DNA from 3 places in the Bacillus sp. M5A3_1b genome. Region 1 is predicted to be linked to each of the others. Evidence: riboswitches for the same ligand, from Rfam matches in the RefSeq annotation. Region 1 holds a riboswitch; each other region holds the start of a gene.
What was found. Region 1 has a riboswitch for thiamine pyrophosphate ahead of tenA (thiaminase II). Riboswitches for the same ligand answer to the same signal wherever they lie in the genome.
Positions count from the first base shown of each region.

Region 2: linked by a shared signal. The riboswitch ahead of ACLBWW_RS05700 (energy-coupled thiamine transporter ThiT) and the one ahead of tenA (thiaminase II) in region 1 are both predicted to bind thiamine pyrophosphate.
Region 3: linked by a shared signal. The riboswitch ahead of tenA (thiaminase II) and the one ahead of tenA (thiaminase II) in region 1 are both predicted to bind thiamine pyrophosphate.

Region 1 covers NZ_JBKEZY010000006.1:294,205-296,479, reverse strand. Annotated here, with positions in the region: gene ddlB (D-alanine--D-alanine ligase) at 1-451, shown strand, start outside; TPP riboswitch at 524-629, shown strand; gene tenA (thiaminase II) at 752-1,441, shown strand; gene ACLBWW_RS18900 (heterocycloanthracin/sonorensin family bacteriocin) at 1,742-2,071, shown strand.
Region 2 covers NZ_JBKEZY010000001.1:1,066,209-1,068,483, reverse strand. Annotated here, with positions in the region: gene ACLBWW_RS05705 (sensor histidine kinase) at 1-408, shown strand, start outside; gene ACLBWW_RS05700 (energy-coupled thiamine transporter ThiT) at 614-1,288, opposite strand; TPP riboswitch at 1,374-1,475, opposite strand; gene ACLBWW_RS05695 (FeoA family protein) at 1,670-1,897, shown strand; gene feoB (ferrous iron transport protein B) at 1,894-2,275, shown strand, end outside.
Region 3 covers NZ_JBKEZY010000007.1:289,784-292,058, forward strand. Annotated here, with positions in the region: gene ACLBWW_RS21210 (ABC transporter ATP-binding protein) at 1-497, opposite strand, end outside; gene tenA (thiaminase II) at 466-1,161, opposite strand; TPP riboswitch at 1,244-1,346, opposite strand; TPP riboswitch at 1,407-1,518, opposite strand; gene ACLBWW_RS21220 (SH3 domain-containing protein) at 1,788-2,275, shown strand, end outside.

The sequences.
Region 1 (2,275 bases):
AATTTCAATGCTGGAAACTGTGTTTGAATGGGATTCTGAAGTAGTAATAGAGAAGTATATAAAAGGTGATGAGATTACATGTTCAATTTTTGATGGAAAACAGTTACCTATTATTTCAATCCGACATGCAGCTGAGTTCTTTGATTACAATGCAAAATATGATGATGTTAGTACAATTGAAGAAGTTATCGAACTTCCAGCTGAATTGAAGAAACGTGTAAACAAAGCGTCACTGGCTTGTTATAAAGCATTGAAATGCAGCGTTTATGCAAGGGTGGATATGATGGTAAAGGACGGAATTCCATATGTAATGGAGGTTAATACATTACCAGGGATGACACAAGCAAGCTTACTACCGAAAAGTGCAGATGCAGCTGGTATTCATTATAGTAAACTATTAGATATGATTATTGAAACTTCATTAAAAGTAAGAAAAGAAGAAGGGTTTTAAGAAGCGCTATCATGAATACTTTTGACAGTAACATGAAGTATGTTATGATGAATGCAATACGAAAATTAAATATTTATCCACTAGGGGGGCCTATTATAGGCTGAGATCAAATGAGAATTTGAGACTCTTAGTACCTGATCTGGTTAATACTAGCGTAGGGAAGTGGGAAGACATTACTATTTTATGAATAAATACTGTCAATTTCACTTTCTTTACGTTTGTAAAGAAAGTTTTTTTATTTTACAGATTTAATAACTGTGGGTAAATACTTAAATTTTATACTTTATTGGAGGGATTTAAATGACATTTTCACAATCATTACGTCAAGAAGTAGATTCAATTTGGGAAGCTAGTTTTCATCATCCTTTTGTAAAACAACTTGGTGAAGGAACGTTAGATTTAGCTAGTTTTCGCTATTACGTACTTCAGGATTCATATTATTTGAGTCACTTCGCTAGAGTACAAACTTTAGGAGCTGCAAAGGCTCTAGAATTAGAAACGACAGCTCGTATGGCACATCATGCTCAAAATACATACGAGGCGGAATTATCTTTACATGAGAACTTTGCGAAGAAACTAGGGATAACACAAGAAGAGAAAAATAATTTTATCCCTGCTCCAACTGCATACGCTTATACTTCACATATGTATCGTGCTGCGTATGAAGGACATTTAGGCGATATCATTGCAGCAATTTTACCTTGCTATTGGTTGTATTATGAAATTGGTGAACGTTTAAAAGAGTGTCAGCCAGAAGAGCCAATTTATAACGAATGGATTTCTGCTTATGGATCTGATTGGTTCAGAACATTAGTTGAAGAACAAATTACACGGTTAGATACAATAGCTGAAAAAGTGACAGAGGCAGATCGAAATCGAATGAAACAGCACTTTATTATTAGCAGTCAATATGAATATTCATTTTGGGAAATGGCCTATACTTTAGAAAAGTGGCCAGTCAATACAGAAATAAAAGATGTAATTGGATAATGAGTAGAGGTATTGTTATTCACAGGTATGAATAATACTTATGTATATGATTTCACAAAAGAAGTATCGCAAAAAGACGCATCGATCTAAGTGCGTCTTTTTTCAATTTATAAAAATGAGCCTATGGGAAAAATAACCTAAAAATAGGTATATGAACAAGGTACATTATCTAGTGATAGGTCATACTTTGTAGGTGTACGTATTGAACTTAGTTGATAGCGCTATTTCTACTTAGATTTAACGAACAGAAATATAGGAAAGTATTGAAAAGGTTGAAGTTTATAAACGGAGGTCATGAAAATGAATCAGTTTCAACAAGAACTACAAGCGTTAAGCCTTAATGATTACCAGCCTGGAAATATCGTGTATTGGGACCAACAAAACCAATATCCATATTACTATATTGAAGATGCTGTTCGTCGCTGTGGAGGTTGTGGTGGTCGTTGTGGAGGTTGTGCAGGTCGCTGTGGTGGATTTCGTTGTGGTGGATTCCGTTGTATTGGTTGCTTTGGTTGTTTTGGTTGTGGGGGCTGCGGAGGTTGTGGTGGCTGTGGTAGTTGTTCAAATTGTTTTAGTGGTTTTAATGGTACTACTGATACAACTGGTACTATTGTAACATATGAATATTGATAAGAGAAAAAAGGAATCCATTAGTGAAGCATTATATAATTTTTATTAAAGAATTTAATAAAAACATATGTAGCATTCAAGTGAAAGAATGATATTTAGATTTTTAGTTGTAAATCAAGATAAGATATATAAAGCAATGACTAGACTTAAAACCTAATCATTGCTTTTTTATATTTTTACCATCAAATAAGGAATCTGTTGCTT
Region 2 (2,275 bases), on a different contig from region 1:
CACCTTTCTGTAGAAATAGAGAAAAAAGAACTTCGTGTTCATAAAAATATAGGTCCATTTGAAGTAGTCGCAAATCAAGGACGGATTGAACAAGTGATCGTGAACTTCATTACGAATGCCATACGTTATACACCAAATAAAGAAGATATTATCATTTCTACAATAGATGAGAAGGATCGTATAAAAGTGTGTATTGAAAATAAAGGCACTCACATTGAAGAAGAGCAATTAGATAAAATTTGGGATCGTTTTTATCGCGTGGATGCAGCTCGCCAGCGTTCACAAGGTGGAACTGGGCTTGGTCTAGCTATTTCTAAAAATATTTTAGAATTACACGAAGCTGAATATGGGGCAGAAAATACAAAAGATGGTGTATTATTTTACTTCTATTTACCGAAAAAAGCGTAGACAATGTAATCTACGCTTTTTTAATTTATTTTCATATTATCTTTACCTAATCTTTATTTTTAAGCGATATAATCTGGTTAGAAAATGAGGTTATGTAAGGAGTCGATGAACCGTGCATAGCAATTGGCTAAGTATAATGGTATTTATTTTCTTTTGTGTATTTATTGTATTTTTAATTGATATTACGATATGAAAAAAAGAGCGCTCATGAAGCGCTCTTTTTCTTCGAATTCAGTTGATAAGCATTGATGCTTTTGAATAAACGTGGTGAAGTGATAAATAAAAAGATAAGTAAAACGGTACATAGAATATAGGAACCAATCATTGTGCTACCGTTAAATATTAAAGAATATAGAACTGCTGATTGGCCTTTCGGTGCATATTGTCCCCAGAAAATAATACCGGCAATAAAGTGACAGAAGTAGCGAGCAAAGCTACCAACAAATGTGGCAACAATAATGTAACCAATAACTTTCTTTCCTTCGTTTTGTTTTTGTGAAGGTTTGTCTTTACGGCTACTTAAATTGGATTGTTCTAAGCTATTTACATTGGATGTTAAAAGTGCTTTTTGAATTGGTCGATAGAATAAACCAGCAAATCCAATGAATGCGAAAGCAACGAAGTATTCAATTAGTACTTGAATTGGTGTGACGATAATGGCATCGCCTACGACAATTTGTAATAATCCCCAAATTAAGCCTCCTAAGAAAGCCATTTTGAAGCCCCAGCGATATGCGATAATAAAAATAGGAATCATAGCGAATGAGATGGAACCACCTGTTGCTGATATTTTGATTGAAAGTGGTAAAATGTCGATGACCAGGGCGAAGGCTGCAAGAATTGCAGATTCGATCATCGCTTGTAAATTGGTGTTACGCATGTTGTCTCCCCCTAAATCCAAGTTGTACAAAAAAGAATAGATATCATAGGAGGATACGAAATACGTAAATAAAAAGAGGTATGTATTTCGGACGTTTGCACAATCCCTGCGTTAGCATTAACTAACAGGTTCGAAGGGTCGGAACGAAGTGTTCCCTCTCAGCGGCATGGCTCCCCCAGTGATAACGAGATTCTTTATTTGCTATTGTTTATTGTAAGCGAAATGGATGAGAATGGCAAACGAATACAGTATGACAATGATTGAAATAGAATTGTAGCGAAATATTAATAAATGTGAAGCAAAAGGGTATAGTACAAGAGAAATAGAGTGTGCTATAATTTTTTTGAAAATAATTATCATTCTCTTCTGAGGGGGAAGGTTATGAGCTTAGTAGATATTAAAATCGGTGAGAAAGTGTTAGTAAAAAGCGTTCAGTCTTTAGATCATTTACTAAAGAGAAGATTGGCTGCTTTCGGTCTTTCTGAAGGAAGTGAACTTCGCATGAAGCAGAAAGCGATGTTCAAAGGTCCTTGTACATTGGAGTGTCGTGGACAGTTAATTAGTATTCGTCATTGTGACGCGAAAATGATAAAGGTGGAATTAGCGTGAATAAGGTAGCTTTGCTAGGGAATCCGAATACAGGGAAGACATCATTATTTAATGCACTTACTGGTTCTTATGAATACGTAGGAAACTGGAGCGGTGTAACAGTAGAAAAGAAGGTTGGTAAATTAAAAGATAAGCAAGGGACATTAATTGATTTACCAGGTGTTTATGATTTGAATCCAGTTTCGCGTGATGAAGGTGTCGTTACAAATTTTCTACTAACAGACGAATTTCATCATATGTTAAATATAGTGGATTCTTCGCAATTCGAGAGAAATATGCATTTAACGTTGCAATTACTTGAGTTTGGAAAGCCGGTTTCAATCGGATTAAATATGGTCGATGTGGCAAAGCAACGAGGCATTGTAATTAATGTAAAAC
Region 3 (2,275 bases), on a different contig from region 1:
GCCTTCGTTAAAGCGTCCAACGCGCTAAACGGTTCATCTAACAACAATATCTCCCCGCCTGTTAATAAAGTTCGAATAAAAGATACGCGTTGTCTCATACCACCAGATAAATCTTTCGGATATTTTGTCTCATACCCTTGTAAGCCAAATTTATGTAACAGTTCCTTTGCCTTTATTTGTGCTTCTTTCTTCTGTACACCTTGGCACTCTAGCGGTAGGGCAGCATTCTCAATAATCGTTCTCCATGGCAGGAGCATATCTTTTTGGGGCATATACCCTACAGGATGGCTCTTTATTTCTGTCAGCTCTATCTGTCCCGTACTTGCTTCTTCTAAACCTGTAATAAGGCGAAATAGAGTACTTTTGCCGCATCCACTCGGTCCAATAATACTTACAAACTCTTTATCTTGTATAGAAGCATTTAATTCATTGATGATTGGTTTCTCATCATAATGAAAAGAAACATTATGAAACTGTAGTATGTTCTTGCTCCTCAAATCCCCACATCTCCTTACGATAGGACATATCCCAGAATAAATATTCAAATCGACTGGAATATAGGAATATCTCCTCTAATCGATCTAGCTCTTTGTCAGACTTTCCAACTGCCATTTCATTTAATAAATCTATTAACCAAATACAAAGGCTACCGTATTCTTCTGAACTATATCCTTGAATCCACTCACCAAAGAACTCATGATCTCTTGCTCCAGGAATATCGTTTAAACGCTTTCCAATTTCCCAGTAACTCCACATACATGGAAGAAGTGCTGCTATTAATTCCGCAAGTGTGCCATTTTGAGATACAGACATCATGTAATTTGTATAGGCTAAATTTTTAGCAGATGGTTTTGCAGATTCTATCTCCTCTATAGAAATACCAAGTCTTTTTGCATATTGTTTATGGATCGTCATTTCTCCATTTAATATGCCATCAATTTGTTCAGCAAATTTCCCCATTACTTGTGGATTCGTTGCTTTTACAACACCAATCGCATATAGCTTTGCATAATCTAACAAATATAAATAATCTTGAATAATATAATACTGAAACTTATCTTTTTCTAATGTGCCATCTCCCATACCTACTACAAACGGATGATTATGACTCATCTCCCAAACTGGTTGTACAGTTTCTAATAATCTATCGCAAAATTTCATTTCGCTATCCCCTTTCAATTTATATATCTAAATAAAAAACCACTTCTAAATAAGAAGTGGTTACAGCAAATAAAATTATAATTTATTCGTTGTTCCACTTCCCTTCGCTAGTATTACCTAGATCAGGTCTGTAAGGGTTAAGGATTATTCCTCTCTCAGCACAACAAGCACCCCTAGTGGTTTCAATATGAAATTTTCAAACAAAAAAGCCCCGTTTCTATACGCAAAGAAACGGGGACTCATTATTAGTGTCCGAATTGCTTCCCTACGCTAGCATAATCTAGATCAGGTAATGAAAAGGATCAAAGGCTTACGGCCTACTCTCAGCTGGCAACACCAGCTCTCCTAGCAAACTATGAAATTAACACTGTCAGTATAACATCGTAATAAGACATCATCAACTGTTTTAATTTTCCCAATTGTCAACGAAATAACAAAACTATATAATACTTATATTCTATGTTAGAAATTATTATCCTAATTAATTGGATAAAAAGGAATTATTATCCTCGAAAAATTTATTTTTATATTGATTTCATATTACATTTATGTGAATACACCCACTATATTATATCTTTATACTATAATAAAATTACAACTATACAACTAGAGGAGGTCTCTATTATATGAATATGAAAGCTACTGCTTTAACAGCAACTACTGTCGCAATTGCCTCTTTACTTCCTTCTATGGGAGAAACAAATGTACAAACAGCCAACGCTGAACAATTATCTAATGTGAAAACTGGATATGTCAAAGTCGATCAAGTAGCCTTACATACAAAAGATAACGCAAATAGCTCTTCAATTGATACAATTCGCTTTAATACGAAAGTGAACATACTTGAAACAACTAATGGCTGGTATAAAGTATCTGTTAATAATAAAGTAGGTTACGTACAAAAAGATGCTATTCTACTAAAAAACAAACTTCAATCTAATAATCAGTACATCGTTAATGCCAATGCATTAAACGTTCGTTCTGAACCTAATTTAGAATCTTCAATTTTAGATGTATTACCAAATGGGAAATTCGTTACCATTCAAGAAGAACAAGGCGAGTGGTATAAAATTTTACATAATGGCAAAACAGGTTACGTACAAAAAGCATTCGT